Variovorax paradoxus B4: one gene and its partner. The protein of the gene in region 1 interacts with the protein of each later gene in a pairwise test. Links are inferred from orthologs where the notes say so. Each region holds a gene or a part of one and is shown in the gene's direction. Other genes may lie near its edges.

Region 1 (7,891 bases):
GCTCGATGAACGGCGGCAGCATGCGCGCGAGCGCCTGCGGCAGCACCACCCGGCGCAAGGCCTGGTGCGAGCGCATGCCGATGGCGCGCGCCGCTTCCCACTGCCCGCGTTCGATCGACACCAGGCCGCCGCGGAACACCTCGGCGAAGAACGCGCCGGACTGCGTCGACAGCGCGATGACCGCCGCCGCGTACGGGTCCAGGCTCACGCCGATGAGCACCGGCAATGCGTAGAAGGCCCAGAAGAAGTGCACCAGCGGCGGCGTGTTGCGATAGAACTCGATGATCCACAGCGCGGGCCTGGCGAGCCACGCCCTGCCCGACAGCCGAAGGGCCGCGAGCACGACGCCGAACACCACGCCCAGCGCGATGGCGACGGCGGCGATCTTCATCGTGCCGACAAAGCCCGCGAGCAGCATGTCGCGGTGCGACCAGACGCCGCTGAAGTCCCAGTCGTAGTTCATTTGGCGCTCGCCCGGCCAGTTCGATCCGCTCGGCCTATTGGCCGAGTGTTTCCTTCATCACGCCGGGCACGGTGGCCGGGTCGATGCCCTTGGTCTTGAGGTACTGGCCGTACAGTACCTGCGTCTGGCCCGATGCATAGAGCTTGGCGATGATTCCGTCGAGCTGGTTGCGAAAGCCCGCGTCGGCCTCGCGGCGGATGCCCACGCTGGTCGGCAGCGCGACGACCGGCTGCGGCACCTGCACCTTGCCCTTGCGGATCTTCGAATACGCGATGACCAGCGCCGGGTGGTAGAAGCCGATCGCGTCGACGCGGCCCGACATGAAGGCGGCCACGGTCTCGTCGGTGTTGGTGAAGCGCTCGATCTTCGCTTTCGGCAGCCGCGTGGTCAGGTCGCGGTCGGTGGCCGTGCCGAGCGCCACGCCGATGCGCACTTCGGGCTTGTCGAGGTCGGCCCAGTTCTTGGCGACGAGGCCTTCCTTCGCGAGCACGCCCTGCGCGTACCAGAGCAGCGGGCTGGCCGGGAAGTCGATCGCCTTCTTGCGCTCTTCGGTGGCGTCGAGCACGAACATGGCATCGATCTGTCCGGCCTGCAGCGCCGCCACGCTGTTGCCCCAGGTGGTCTCGACCGGCGTCATCTTCACGCCCATCTCCTTGGCGACCTGTTCGCCGAGCATCACGCCGAGCCCGGTCCAGGTGCCGGAGGCCGGATCGCGGAAGTACCACGGGTCGCCGGGCGCGACGCCGATGCGCAGCTCGCCGCTCTGCTTGATCTTCTGCAGCGTGGCGGTCTGCGCGCCGGCGGCGAGGCTGCCGAGCGAGAGGGAGGCGGCGAGCGCAAGGGCGACGGCACGGCGCAGGCGCCGCAAGGGAGTGGTGGCGTTCATGGGATGGGCTTTCCGTGGACTGAGGTTGAAGGGGGCAGGCGATGCGGTGTTCAGGCGGCCGCGGGCAGCGCGCCGTGGGCCTCGTTCGCGCTGGCGATGTAGGCGCGGTAGAGCGCGTCGAGCCGCTGCGTGAGCGGGCCGAGCGGCACCAGCGCGCGGCCGTCGACCGACGACACCGGCGTGAGGCCGGCCAGCGTGCCGGTGACGAAGGCCTCGTCGGCCGCGTAGACCTCGGCCAGCGTGAAGTCGCCTTCGTGCACCGGGATGCCCGCCTCGCGTGCGAGCCGCACCACGGTGGCGCGCGTGATGCCGTTGAAGCAGTAGCGCCCCGACGAGGTCCACAGCGCGCCGTTGCGCACCGCGAAGAAGTTGGTGGAGTTGCAGCTCGAGACGAAGCCGTTCGGATCGAGCATCAGCGCCTCGTCCGCGCCGGCCTGGATGGCCTGGATCAGGGCCTGGATCAGGTTGAGGCGGCTGTGCGAGTTGAGCCGCAGATCGAACACGTCCGGCCCGCTGCAGCGCAAGGTCGAGGTGAAGAGCTTCAGGCCGTTGCGCTTGGCCTCCGGCGTGACCACCTTGTGCTCGGCCACGCACACCACGGTGGCGCCGCCGATGATGAAGCGCGGGTCCTGGTTGGGCGTCTTCTTGACGCCGCGCGTGACCATGAGCCGTGCGTGCGCGCCGTCGCGCATGCCGTTGCGCAGGAAGGTGTCGACGACCACCTGCTTCGTCTGCGCCCGGGTCATGCCGATGTCCAGCGCGATCGACTTCGCGCCCTCGTACATGCGGTCGATGTGGGCGTCGAAGGACACGATGCGGCCGTCGACCAGGCGCACGCCTTCCCACACGCCGTCGCCGCACACGTAGCCGGCGTCGAACACCGACACCACCGCCTGGTGGCGCGGCACGAACTGCCCGTTCACGTAGACGAGCACCGCGTCGTTGCGTGCATCGGGGGCGTAGGCCTGGGAACTGGTCGTCGAGGGGGCGCTGTCGGCGTGCATGAATGAGGGTCCTGCGGTGGTTCGCGTGGGGGTCAGAAGTGGAAGGCGGTGAAGCGCTCGATGAAGCGCTGCGTGCGCTCCTGCTTCGGGTGCTTGAGCACCTCGTCGGGCGTGCCGCTCTCGTGCAGCAGCCCGTCGGCGAGGAACACCACCTTGTTGGCGAAGTGGTAGGCAAAGCCGAGCTCGTGCGTCACGAGCAGCATGGTCCGGCCCTCGTCGGCCAGCGCGCGGATGGTGCCGAGCACCTCGCCGACCAGCTCGGGGTCGAGCGAGGAGGTCGGCTCGTCGAACAGCAGCACCTCGGGCTCCATGGCCAGCGCACGGGCGATGGCGACGCGCTGCTGCTGGCCGCCGGACAGGTGGCCCGGGTAGGCGGATGTCTTTTCCGCCAGGCCGACCTTGGCGATTTCGGCCATGGCGCGCTCGCGGGCCTGCGCCGCGGGCAGGCGCTTGACGGTCACCAGCCCCTCCATGACGTTCTGCAGCACCGTCATGTGCGGGAACAGGTTGAACTGCTGGAACACCATGCCGACCTGCTTGCGCACCTCGCTGAGTTCGCTCTCGCCATAGCGCAGGGTGTCGGAACCCGCCACGGGCCGGCCCACGGCGCGCCCCTTGAGGACCACCTGCCCGGCAGAGGGCATTTCCATGAAGTTGAGGCAGCGCAGCAGCGTGCTCTTGCCCGAGCCGCTCGAACCGATGATGGCGATGCGGTCGCCGGGCAGCACGTCGAGGTCGATGCCGCGCAGCACGTGGTGGCTGCCGAAGCGCTTGTGCAGGGCCTGGATGCGGAGAACGGGCGTGGCGGCTGTCATGGCATGCGATGGTATTGATTGTCGGACAATCGACAATCGGGAGTTCTACTATCCATGCAAGGTCCATGCCACGCGTCTCGCGGGGGCGCTCGTCAGCCGCGGCACGGCCGGTTCGCCCCTGCGGGAGAATCGCCCCCCATGAAAATCGAAAAAGACACGGTCGTCACCCTCAAGTACAAGGTTGCCGACGCCCAGGGCAAGCTCATCGAAGCCAGCCCCGAGCCGATGGCCTACCTACATGGCGGCTACGAGAACACGCTGCCCAAGATCGAGGAAGCGCTCGATGGCAAGGAAAAGGGCTTCCAGACCACGCTGAACCTGGCGCCCGAAGACGCCTTCGGCCTGCGCGACGAGTCGCTGGTGCGCAGCATCCCCAAGACCGACTTTCCGCCGGGCGTGAAGGTGGGCGGGCAACTCGAGGGGCGGCTCGACGACGGGAGCGAGCACCTCTTCACCGTGATGAAGATCAAGGGCCCGGTCGTGCTGCTCGACGGCAACCATCCGTGGGCGGGCAAGGCGCTGCGCTTCAGCCTCCAGGTGACGGACGTGCGCGCGGCGCTGCCGGTGGAAATCGAGCATCGGCACGTGCATGGTGCGCACGGGCACCATCACTGACCAATCGGGTTCAGCGGCCTGGTTCTACTTCTTCTTTTTCCAGAACCGCGGCGCCTTCTCGATCCTGCCCAGCGCCTTGCAGCACGCCTTCGCGCCCGCCGCATGGCGCCCGCTGAACCAGCCGACGGCAAACCATGCGCGGGCATCGCGCCCGGTGGCTTCGCGGTAGAGCGCGAGCGCGACGGCTTCGTCGTTGAATTCGCCCAGCGCGTCCTGCGCGGGGCGCAGCCGCTTCAGGTAGCGCCCGGCGGGCGATGACTTTTCATCTTCGTCATTCCCATCGGCGAACAACGGCGCCACGAATTCGGCCAGGTAGCGCAGGCGCTTGAGCCGCTTGCGCGTGCGGTGCTGGTCTTCGGTGGCCAGCGATTCGAAGCGGTGGCCGTCGCGCACTGCCTGTTCATGCAGGCGCTGCAGGCGCTTGCGCAGATGGCGGCGCGCCTCGCCGGCATTCAGCGGCGCCGGCGCTGACGGGGGCTGCCCGGCGCCTCCGGCATCGCCTTGTGGCGGCGCTTGCGCAGCGGTGGCCGCGGTGAAGCCGATCAGCGAAACCAGCACCGACTGGAACGCCGGCGAGCGCACGACCTCGCCGGGCGACGGCGCCCCGGCCGCCGCATCGTCGCCAGCCAGCGGATCGAACTCCGGCGCACCCGCATCGCGCAGTTGCGGCTGCGCCAGCTTCACGACCTGCTCGCGGTCGCGCAGGGCGCCGAGCGCGCGGAAGGCCTCGACCAGCGGCGGCTCCCATTCGGCGCCGTTGAAAAGATCCGTGCGCTGGTCGAGCCCTGCCAGTTCGCGCAGCGCGGTGCGCAGGCGCCGGATGCCGATGCGCAGCTGGTGGATCTGTTCTTCATCCGTGCTGCCCGCGGCGATCTCGCTCGCGTTCGGCAGCATCTGCGCCAGGCAGGACGCGACCACGGCCTGCTGGATGGCGCGGCCGTCGAGCTTTTCTTTCTCTTCGGCAAAGCGTGGCGTCTCGGCCTTCACGGCCGGAACCACATCGAGCTTCGCCAGCAGGCGCGCGCCGCGCTCGGCCTTGGACACGGTGCTGAACCACAGGCCGTGCTGCTGCGACCAGCGGCGCGCGAGCGCGACCAGGCCCCGCACGTCGCCGCGCTTGAGTTCGAGCTCCAGCTCGCACACGGGCGATTCGCGCTGCCCGGGCGTGCCCGCATGGGCGACGACCTTGCCGACATCGAGCGCCAGTTCCACCACGGCGGCACCGGCTCCGGTGGTGCGCACGTCGCGCGTGAGCCGCACGATGTCGGTGGACTGCCGCTCGACCAGCGGGGCGCCGCTCGCGGCCAGCACCTTGGCAAGCCGCTCGCCCACGGGCGTGCCCTGGTGGCGCTGCGGGTCGACGGCCGGCGCTGCACCGCCCGCCGCCGCGGCGCCAAGGTCGACGTTGTGTTCGAGCCGGTGCAGCGCGTTGTCGCCGGTGGCCTTGGCGGTCTGCACCCAGCGCCGCCCCTCCTTGCGCAGGCGCAGCACGATGCCCTGGGCGGCCAGCGCCTGGTCGGCGGTGTCGAAGTAGCGCGCCTGCAGGCGGGTGCGCACCACGGTGCCGCGCCGCATGGCGGCCTCGACGGCTTTCAGGCGCCCCGCGGGAATGTGAAACTTGAACTCGATTTCCATGGCGGCCATGATGCTCTGTCTTTCTCATTGCGCGCCATGCGAGCACTGTCGCTGCAATGGATAAGCAGCAGGAAGGCATGCACCATGACCACCCTCGACCCCACCGCTCTCCTGGCCGCCGGAGCCGCACAGTCGGCCAAGGCACTGGCCGCCAAACAGGTGAGCGCGGTGGAATTGTGCGAAGCCGCCATCGCCCGCATCGAGGCGCTCGATGGCACGCTCAACGCGGTGGTGGTGCGCGACTTCGACCGCGCGCGCTGCCAGGCCGCCGAAGCCGACGCGGCGCTCGCGCGCGGCGAGCGCCGGCCGCTGCTGGGCGTGCCGATGACGGTGAAGGAGGCTTTCAACGTTGCCGGCCTGCCGACCTGCTGGGGCCTGCCGCCGTTTCGCGATTTCGTGCCGCAGCAGGACGCCGTGGCCGTGCAGCGCCTCAAGGCGGCGGGCGCGGTGATTCTCGGCAAGACCAACGTGCCGCCCGCGCTGGCCGACTGGCAATGCGCCAATCCGGTGTACGGCCGCACCGTGCACCCGCTCGATGCGAAGCGCACGCCGGGCGGTTCGTCGGGCGGCGCCGCCGTGGCGGTGGCCACCGGCATGGTGGCGCTGGAGCTCGGCAGCGACCTGATGGGCTCGCTGCGTGTTCCCGCGAGCTTTTGCGGCGTGTACGCGCACAAGCCGAGCCACGGCCTGCTGCCGACGCGCGGCTTCGCGTTTCCGGGCACCGAGGAGGTGCCGGCCGGGCTGCCCTCCGTGATCGGACCGATCGGCCATTGTGCGGACGACCTCTCGCTGGCGCTCGATGTGCTGGCCGGACCTGACGCGGCCCATGTGGCGGAGGGACGCTTCGTGCTGCCTGCGCCGCGCCATGCGGCTGCGAAGGACTGGCGCGTGCTCGTGGTCACCGCGCATCCGCAGGCCGTGGTGGCGGCCGATGTGCGCGCCGCCATCGAGGGCGCCGGGCAGCGGCTGGCGAAGGCGGGCGTCTCGGTGGCCCGAGCCTCGGACCTGCTGCCCGACCTGGCCGAAGTCGGCGACACCTACGGCCAGATCGTGCAGACCGTGCTCGCGCATGCCGAGCCCGGTGGCCGGTCGCCGATGCCGCTGCGCACCTGGTTCGACCTGCTGGCCGCGCGCACGCGTATTCGGGCGCAGCTGCGCACGCTGTTCACGCAATTCGAAGCGGTGCTGTGCCCGGCGGTGGGCTGCGCGGCCTTCGAGCATGTGGCCGAGCCCGATTTCGAGAAGCGCACGCTCACTGTCGATGAAAGGCCGACACCCTATGGCGCGCTGGGTGCCTGGGCCGGGCTCGCGAGCCTGGGCGGACTGCCCGCCACGGTCGCTCCCGCAGGCTTCACGGCCGACGGATTGCCGCTCGGCGTGCAGATCGTCGGCCCGTATTTCGAGGACCGCAGCACCCTCGCCCTGGCCAGCCTGCTGGCGGGAAGTGCCGCTTGAAAAATAATGTGGACGCCGTCCATTTTCTCTGGTATCTTTTGTGGACGGTGTACACAACACACCGGCAAACATCCGATCCACTCTTCATCGACACAGGAAGACAACCATGGCCAACAAGCAGATCTTCGTGAACCTCGCCGTCAAGAACCTCGACAAGTCCAAGGCTTTCTTTGCCGCGCTGGGCTACACCTTCAACGAGAAGTTCACCGACGCCAACGCCGCCTGCATGGTGATCCAGGAAGGCAGCATCCACGCCATGCTGCTGGTGGAAGACTTCTTCAAGACCTTCACGAGCAAGAGCCTCACCGACACCAGCAAGAGCACCGAGGTGCTGCTGTGCCTCTCGTGCGAAAGCCGCGCCGAGGTCGACGAAATGGTGGCCAAGGCGGTGGCCGCGGGCGGCACGGTGCCGCGCGAGCCGCAGGACTATGGCTTCATGTACGGCCACGGCTTCCAGGACATCGACGGCCACCTGTGGGAGCTGATGTACATGGACCCGAACGCCGAAGTGCCGCATCAGAACGCGTGATGCCGCGCTGCTGAAGCACACGAACGATGCCCATCGTTCCATATGCGCTCCTCACTGTTGCGAGGAAGGCACCTTCCTTAAAGCCCGTACGCCCCGATATTCGAGAAAGCAGCGTCGCCGCGCATTCGGCGACGCGCCCAACCGAAAGGAATACCGAGGTGTCCAGCAACAGCATCGACAACAACAGCAGCATCGAGGAAGGCCGCAGCCCCGTCCTGCAGGTGAGCCCGCTCGGCTTCCCGTGGCAGACGATCGACCCGTTCCTGTTCTGCGTCTATCACGACGACGCCTATCCGAAGGCCAACGCGCAGATGGGGCCCGAGGCCCCGCTGGCGGGCCGCCAGATCGGCCAGGACTTCAGCCGCAAGGACGGCTGGAGCATGTACCACGGCGACACGGTGCCGGGCTTTCCCTCGCATCCGCACCGGGGCTTCGAGACGGTGACCATCGTGCGCAAGGGGCTGGTCGACCATTCCGATTCGCTGGGCG
Region 2 (8,182 bases), on another replicon or contig:
GGTGCTGTCGGGCCTGCTGCTGAACGTCGCGCTCTATGCGATCCTGCGCTGCAAGGTGTTGACCGACGGCGCACTGGGCAGTCCCCTGGCCGGCCGGCTGATGATGGGGTTCGGCCTGCTGTCGGTGGTGGCGGCGGTGTTCTTCCTGATCCGGCAGAAGGACGTCAAGCGCATGTTCGCCTACTCGTCGATCGAGCACATGGGCATGATGACCTTCGCCTTCGGCATGGGCGGCCCCATCGCCAACTACGCCGGGCTGCTGCACATGACGGTGCACTCGCTGATCAAGTCGGCGATCTTCTTTGCCGTCGGCCATGCGGCGCAGAAGGCCGGCACCCAGGTCATGGAAAACATCCGCGGACTCATCAAGGTCAGCCCGACGGTTGCCTGGGGGCTGATGCTCGGATCGCTCGCCATCCTCGGCATGCCACCGTTCGGCGTCTTCGCCAGCGAGTTCCTGATCGTCACGACCGCAATGCGCGAGCAGCCCTGGGCAACCCCGTTTCTGCTGGTCGCCCTGGGATTGGCGTTCGCGTCCGTCTTCAGCCGGATCCAGCCCATGGTCTTCGGGGAGACCAACGTCAAGCCCCTGGCGCATCCTCCGGCCCTGGTTCCGGTGTTCGTGCATCTGGCGCTGGGCCTGATGCTCGGCCTCTACATCCCGCCCTATCTGAACGCCTGGTACGTCCAGGCGGCGGCCATGCTGGGGAACTGACCGATGGCGCCGCCGGAACTCGGACTCGATCTGCGGCGACTGCCCTCGCCGATGCCCATCTGGCATGGACGGGTGCAGCGCAGCGCCTGGAGCACCGCCGCGCGCCGCGTCGCGGACACCGGCGGGCGCCTGGTCTCGGTCTGGGGCGTCGATCGCCGCGCGCACGGCGACGTGACGGCGGTGTGTGCCGCGTATGCCGTGCGCGAAGGGCTGGTCTGGCTCGAACTTCGCCTGGAAGACGCTGCGCAGGGGTTTCCCGACCTGGCCGGCCTGTTCCCCTGTGCGCAACGCATGCAACGCGCCGTCGCGGATCTGTCGGGCATTCGCGCGGAAGGCCAGGAGGACGATCGCCCCTGGCTCGACCACGGGGCATGGCCGCCCGGACCGCCGCCCCTTCAATCAACCGCCCGGTTCGAGCGAGCCGCGCGGGGCGCGCTTCCCGCCGACTACCCTTTCGTGCGCGTCGACGGCGACGGGGTGCACGAGATCGCCGTCGGACCCGTGCATGCCGGCATCATCGAGCCCGGCCACTTTCGTTTTTCCGTCGTGGGCGAAAAAGTGCTCAGGCTCGAGGAGCACCTGGGGTACACGCACAAGGGCGTGGAGCGCCGGTTCACGGAACTGGCGCCGCTCGAGGGCCACCGACTTGCAGGCCGCATCTCCGGCGACACGACGGTGGCCTACGCCTGGGCCTACAGCATGGCGCTCGAGTCGGCCTGGGGCTGCGACATTCCGGAACGCGCCAGCTGGCTGCGTGCGCTGATGCTCGAGCGCGAACGCGTGGCCAACCACCTGGGCGACCTTGGCGCGCTGGCCAACGACGCGGCGCTCGCCTTCGGCCTGGCGCAGTTCTCCCGGCTGCGCGAAGACTGGTTGCGCCTGTCCGGGCAGATCTTCGGCCACCGCCTGATGATGGACGCCGTCATCCCTGGCGGCGTGGCGGTCGATCCGACGCCGTCCATGCGGGATCGCCTGCGCGCGCAATGCGATGCGGTCGAGCAGGAGGTGCGCGTGTTGAGGCGCATATACGACGAGCATGCGGGTCTGCAGGACCGATTTGCCGGGGCCGGACAGGTCACGCCCGAGCTGGCCGCGCGACTCGGCCTTACGGGCCTGGCGGGACGCGCGAGCGGGCAGGCGGCCGATCTGCGCTGCGACTTCCCGCGGCCGCCCTACGATGGGCTGAAGGTCGAGATCGCGACGCAGCACGACGGCGACGTCGCGGCGCGCGTGGCGGTACGGTTCGACGAGGCGTTCGAGTCGTTGCGGCTCATCCGTGCCATCTGCGCCGGCTTGCCGGGCGGCGCGGCCCGGGCCGAGGTGGCGCACCGGACTTCGGCATCGCTGGGTGCGGGCCGGGTCGAAGGATGGCGCGGCGAGGTGTTCGTTGCGTTGGAAATCTCGGACGACGGCCGCATCGTGCGATGCCACTGCCACGATCCATCCTGGCAGAACTGGCCGGTGCTGGAGCACGCCATCATCGGCAACATCGTTCCGGACTTTCCGCTGATCAACAAGTCCTTCAACCTGAGCTATTCGGGACACGACCTCTGATGTGGCACATCCTCAAGCAGATCGTGCGCACCGGCATCGTCACCGAGCCGGCGCCGCAGGCCGACGATGCCGAACACGCCGCCGTCGATCGCATCCACCGCGACATCCTCGCCATCCTTGGCCAGGCACTGACGATCCGTGCCGTCGATGCCGGCTCGTGCAATGGCTGCGAGCTCGAGATCCATGCGCTCAACAACCCCTACTACAACATCGAAGGGCTCGGCATCAAGTTCGTTGCCAGCCCGCGCCATGCCGACATGCTGCTGGTGACCGGACCGGTCTCGCGCCATATGGAGGAGGCGTTGAAGCGCACTTACGATGCCACGCCGCAACCCAGGCTGGTGGTTGCCGTCGGCGATTGCGGCTGCACCGGCGGCATCTTCGGCGAGAGCTATGCCAGCTGCGGCAGGGTGGCGAATGTGATTCCTGTCGACGCGGTGGTGCCCGGCTGCCCCCCGCCTCCGATCGACATCCTGCGCGGGATCCTCGGTGCAGTGAGACGGTGCCAGCCAGACGTCTGAGACCGCCATGACGCTTCGTCGCTCCCATGCCGACGAAGCGTCTACAGCCGAAGAAGTTCGCCGGGCTTCAGGCCGGGCAAGGCTCCACGGCCTTCTCGCCACGCCGCAACTGCCTCGGCATATCGCTCGCTGCAATCCCGCAAGGGACGATATGTTTGATCATCCTGGGCCGCGTCACCCAATTCCGCGAACAACCAGATGGAGCCGCCAACCGTAGCGAAATCCTTGGCGAGGCAGCGAAGCCCATCGTCTCGCCCTGGGCCTGCAGGCAGGGTATAGATGGATCTGTCCAACTGCACGCAGTCGAGAGCGGCAAAGAGATGCACGATGTGCGGCGGGACAAATGCCGCTCCCTCGGGGCGATGGACGATCAGTAGCTCGAGGCGTGAAGGATTGGTGCTGGGTTCTTCGATGCGCTGCAGCGGTTTCATGTCTTCCGGGGTATCCGTTCAGAATAGGCATTGACGGCACAACATGTACTGCGCTGCGTGCGACCTTCGCTTGATTTGGATCAACAAGGCCAGCGGCCGCCACGTAACCAAGGCCCGGACCCTTTTGTGCCTGCACGTCGCCTGACGACCAAAGCTCCCTGACACCCGTCAGCGAGACCGGCGTGATGGCGCGGCGCTGGATGTGACGTCGCTCGCCAAGGGCAGCGCGATGCACGCCGGCAGCCTGGCCGGCGCCTTGATTCGCAGTTGCCTGTTGGCATTCTTGCGCCCGAAAACGACCTCGATCGCAGACTGCGACACGCCCAACCCGCCCGCCAGGAAGCGCCGCTTGCATTTGCTTTTTATGATAATGAAATGATAATTGCAAATATATATAATGAAAACTATATTTGTGTCAGCTCCATCGAACCAAGTGTTCTTCACCTCGGCCCACTGTTCATGCGCGTGCATTTCCCTCGAGAACTCGTTCACCGGCTCTTTTTCCGAAAGACGGATCGCCAGTTGGCAGGCATGCTCGCGTTCTTGAGCGGGGCAATCAACGTGGGCGCAGTGCGGCGGCGCGCATCCAACATGGCCGAGACTGTGTCTGCCATTTCTAACGACTTGGCCATCGGCTTTGCGACGACGCTTCCCTTGGCCGCAGGGCGTCTCGCATTGGCTGTGCCTTCAACGCTGCAAGACCTCTGGGCCATGGAGAACGATTCGCGGGCCGATGTGCCATGACAGCAGCTGCGGAGAGGCCGGGCCTCGCATCCAATCGACACATCAAGCTCTTGCGCTACCAACCTCGGTCCGGAGGGCGAAGCCGTCCCTTCGGGGCCATCTGGAAACAGGAAGGCCGTATCCGATGGATATCGCCGATCATCCGGGAGCACGACGACGCAGTGGATGCCAAGCTCTTTGTCGACTGGTTTCCGGAGGCAATCTACGATTTTGACCAGTTTGCGGCCGCCGTTGCCTGGCTGCAGTGGGTTTGCAGTCGTGTGCAAGAGTTGCCGGACGTCGCACAAGCTTGCAGAGCCGAAGAATCCCTGGGCTTGAACTGCATTCAATACGCGGGCCCGGAAGACGGGGCGGACCTCGCCGCCCTGCTGGACGGAGGCAGTCAGGCCCGGTTGCCGGATATCGGAATGCTTCGGACCATTGTCAACCTGACCCTGAAGCATCTGCTCCAGGTGCACCCCGTTCTGAGAGGCCTGGCACTGGAAATCGCGGCGGCAGACTCTGCCGAATGTGCGCGCTTGACTCTTTCTGACGGCAGGCTTGTACGCATCTACCTTGATCGCGATACGCATGCAAGCGAGGTGGTTCCGCAACTGCTCGCGGAGAGCGGCCGGCGATTTCACCGGCGCCTGGATTCAGAGATTTCTTTTTTTGTGTTCGCCCAATTGAGAAGTGCCTTGCCTCTCAGGCTCAACGCCAGCGTGCTCGCAACCGGCATGCGGCAACCGCACATTGCCAATGGATTGGTTCGCCTCGTCTGGTCCACGCCGCTCGCCTAGAACAGGGACATCTTCTGCGCCTCCATCCGGCTGCGGCGTATCTGCGGCCTCTGCCAACTCACAGAATCATCAATGTCAGATCTCCTCGAGTGCCACAAGCATCCGCGTGCCCTTGTTGACAAATCACTGAATTCGAAGACCTTGCGCTTCTCGGTCTGGGATGTTCAGAGTCGAATGCTCATCGACCGGCCGAACGACCTCGTGCTGGCATACACACGGCTCATGATGGGGTTCTTGCTGTTCTCGCCCGATCCTCGGCATCTCGCGATGATCGGCTTGGGCGGTGGATCACTGGCGAAATTCTGCTATCGGCATTTGCCCGATACGCGCATCCAGGTGCTTGAAATCAACCCCTATGTGATCGCACTGCGCAATGAGTTCGAAGTTCCCGCCGATGATCATCGGTTCAGTATCAGGAAGGAAGATGCCGCCGACTACATTCGTACAGCCCCGTACCGCTTTGACGTGATCATGGCCGATGGATTCGATGCCAATCAAATACCACTGAATCTTTGCTCGCAATCCTTCTATGACAACTGCCGCGAAAAGCTGGAGCCCAACGGGGTTCTGGTGGCCAACCTCCACGCCGGCCATGAGCACTTTCCGACGCACCTGGAACGAATAAGGAAGAGCTTTGCCGGCCAGGTCATTGCCGTGAGCGACCTCGAGGACAACAACGTCATTGCATTTGCCTTTAAGGAAATTGCGCCATTGGCGCTCCTTCCAAACAATCTGAACCACTGCGCATCGACGTTGGCGCCCGAAGCATGGCGCCAGCTGGAACCCAGTTTCTTCAGAATCAAGAAGTTCGGACGGCAACATGGCGAGTCAGGATCCAGGTCGACCAGATGAGAGTTGACTCGTTGATCCGGATGACTTGGAACGTTTCGCTGGACGCGTTGAAATTTTCCTGGCGGACGCCTTCAGGTGCCGGATCACTTTGCCCGAGGGCTTCCTCGATGCCGACGCCGCAACAGCCACACCCTTTGACGACCGCCTTGATCGATATCGCTGGCATCATTCATGTCGGCCATAGCGGCCATCTTCACCTGAGGTTGAAAACAAACATGTCTGGATTCGCGCTCCGAAATCCCTTGACGACGAAATCCTCCCTTCTGGGTCTCGTTGCCGCACTGTTTGCCCTCACCGTCGTCGCCCAGCCAACGACAACACTGCGCATCACCACAGAATATCCGGCCACTTCGATGCCCGGCCTCGGCGTTTCATCTTTCGCGGAGCGGGTGGCGCAGAAGACGGGCGGCAGACTGATGTTCGAGACCAGCTTCGACGCCACCGCCGGATTCAAGTCCGCCGACATGGTGGATGCGGTCCAGGCGCGCAAGATCGATGCGGCCGATGCCTTTGCCGGCGGCGTGGCGAACAAGTACCCATTGTTTGCCGTGTCGTCACTGCCCTTCCTGGCGGATTCGCTGCCACGTGCAGAAGCGCTTCTCAAGGCTGCACGCCCGGCTTACGAGCGGTTCCTTCAGGCGCACGGGCAAAAGCTGCTGTACACGACGCCGTGGCCCGCGTCCGGAATCTGGTCCAGGAAGCCGGTGACGTCCCTCGATGGACTGCGGGCGCTTCGCATCCGCACTTACGACGACATGTCGCAAGCGACGCTGACAGCGGCGGGCGCCTGGGCATCCAACATCTCGTTCGCCGACGCGATGGCGCGCATCGCCGCCGGCGATGTCGACGCGGTACTCTCCTCCGGCGACGGCGGCGCCGGCCGCAAGCTCTGGCAATACCTGCCGGCGTTCACGGAGATCAACTACGCCATGCCGATCTCGATCGCAACGATCAACCTGGCGGCCTACGAAAGCCTCGACGCAGCCGGCAGGACGGCCGTTGACCAGGCGGCTGCCGAAACCGAGACGGCACAGTGGCAGCGCATTCGCAGCCGCCTGGAAGACAACTACAGGGTCATGCACAGCAATGGCGTCGTGATCGAAATGAATGTACCGCCGAGCGTCACCGGTGCACTGAAGGCGGCGTCGGTCGGTGCGGTCAGGCAATGGAAAGAGAAAGTGGGGCCGGACGCCGATGACATCCTGAAGCGGTTTGGCAGCAACTAGTCGCGTGCCGCGAGGGCCGTGGATGAAGAACATCGATCTGATCCCAAAACGCGTCTCCATACGGTAGCGATTCCTACCGCGCTTCCAGCACCATCGCCGCCCCCTTCTCCGCAATCATGATCGAGGCGGCATTGGTGTTGGTCGACACCATGGCCGGCATCACGGCGGCGTCGATCACGCGCAGCCGCTCGATGCCGCGCACGCGCAGCTGCGGGTCCACCACCGACCGCGCGTCGCCGCCCATGCGGCAGGTGCCCGCAGGATGGAACACGGTGCCGCCCTTGTGGCGCGCGAAGGCCTCGAGCGCGGCATCGTCGGCCGCATCGCGCCCGGGCAGGTATTCCTCGTCCGTGACCAGGTCGCAGAAGGCCGGCTGGCGGTAGATCTCGCGCAGCATCCTGAGGCCCGCCACCAGCACCTTGGCGTCGTGCGGATCGCTCAGGTAATTGGAGACGATGCGCGGCGGGGTCAGCGGATCGGCCGAGCGGATCTGCACCGTGCCGCGCGACAGCGGCCGGCACTGGGTGGCCGAGGCCGAGAAGCCCGAGAAGCGGTGCAGCGGATCGCCCGGCTTGTCCACCGACAGCGGCATCACGTTGAACAGCACGTCGGGCCGGCCACCCTGCGCGAGCGGGCTGCAGACCATGCCGCCGACCTGCCCCGCGCCCACCGTGAGCGGGCCCCGCTGGCGGAACAGCCACTGCGCACCCATGGCGGCCAGGGCGAGCGGGTTGCGCACCTGGTCGTTCAGCGACATGCGCTTCTTCAGCTTGACGATCACCCGCGCCTGGTAGTGGTCCTGCAGGTTCTCGCCGACCTGCGGCGCATCGGCATGCACGGCGATGCCGTGGCCGCGCAGCAGGCCGGCCGGGCCCACGCCCGACAGCTGCAGCAGCTGCGGCGACTGCAGCGCGCCCGCGGCCAGCAGCACCTCGGCGTCCGCGCGGGCGCTGCGCGGCTCGCCATCCTGCAGCCATTCCACGCCGACCGCGCGGCCCTGCTCGATCAGCACGCGCGTCACGTGCACGCCGGTCAGTACCGTGAGGTTTGGCCGGACGCGCACCGGCGCCAGGAAGGCCGTGGCCGCATCGCAGCGCCAGTGGCCGCGCAGCGTCAGCTGATAGGCGCCCAGTCCTTCGGTGCGCGCGCCGTTGAAGTCCGGGTTGCGGCCATGGCCGGCCTGCACGCCCGCCTCGATCCACGCGTTGCAATAGGGGTGCTCGTTGCGCAGGTCGGACACGCACAGCTCGCCCGAGGCGCCGTGGTACTCGCTCTCGCCGCCCCGGTAGCGCTCGGACTTCTTGAAGTACGGCAGCACCTCGCGAAAGCTCCAGCCCCCGGCGCCGGCCACGGCGGCCCA

The links.
Region 2: the proteins of VAPA_RS26795 (region 1) and VAPA_RS29705 interact in binary tests that used the Escherichia coli proteins (3 or more experiments, as listed by UniProt). The link is inferred for Variovorax paradoxus B4 from one-to-one orthologs.

The regions. Positions count from the first base shown.
Region 1 is NC_022247.1:5,733,201-5,741,091, forward strand. What follows is about bases 2,343-5,044. They hold VAPA_RS26795 (FKBP-type peptidyl-prolyl cis-trans isomerase), read left to right. Parts: upstream 2,343-3,306; coding sequence 3,307-3,783; downstream 3,784-5,044. Other genes in these bases: VAPA_RS26785 (aminotransferase class IV), read right to left, coding at 2,343-2,353; VAPA_RS26790 (amino acid ABC transporter ATP-binding protein), read right to left, coding at 2,386-3,168; VAPA_RS26800 (CYTH and CHAD domain-containing protein), read right to left, coding at 3,808-5,044. Also shown: VAPA_RS26775 (amino acid ABC transporter permease), read right to left, coding at 1-463; VAPA_RS26780 (transporter substrate-binding domain-containing protein), read right to left, coding at 498-1,349; more of VAPA_RS26785, read right to left, coding at 1,400-2,342; more of VAPA_RS26800, read right to left, coding at 5,045-5,427; VAPA_RS26805 (amidase family protein), read left to right, coding at 5,503-6,873; VAPA_RS26810 (VOC family protein), read left to right, coding at 6,980-7,402; VAPA_RS26815 (pirin family protein), read left to right, coding at 7,429-7,891. UniProt on the Escherichia coli protein: Folding helper with both chaperone and peptidyl-prolyl cis-trans isomerase (PPIase) activities. Chaperone activity prevents aggregation of unfolded or partially folded proteins and promotes their correct folding.
Region 2 is NC_022234.1:534,570-542,751, reverse strand. What follows is about bases 1-2,993. They hold VAPA_RS29705 (hydrogenase large subunit), read left to right. Parts: upstream 1-718; coding sequence 719-2,269; downstream 2,270-2,993. Other genes in these bases: VAPA_RS34650 (hypothetical protein), read right to left, coding at 2,832-2,993; VAPA_RS29700 (NADH-quinone oxidoreductase subunit B family protein), read left to right, coding at 2,269-2,790; VAPA_RS29710 (hydrogenase 4 subunit F), read left to right, coding at 1-715. In the rest of the region: more of VAPA_RS34650, read right to left, coding at 2,994-3,221; VAPA_RS34645 (hypothetical protein), read left to right, coding at 3,489-3,965; VAPA_RS29685 (hypothetical protein), read left to right, coding at 4,127-4,744; VAPA_RS29680 (fused MFS/spermidine synthase), read left to right, coding at 4,817-5,596; VAPA_RS29675 (TRAP transporter substrate-binding protein), read left to right, coding at 5,743-6,822; VAPA_RS29670 (GMC family oxidoreductase), read right to left, coding at 6,896-8,182.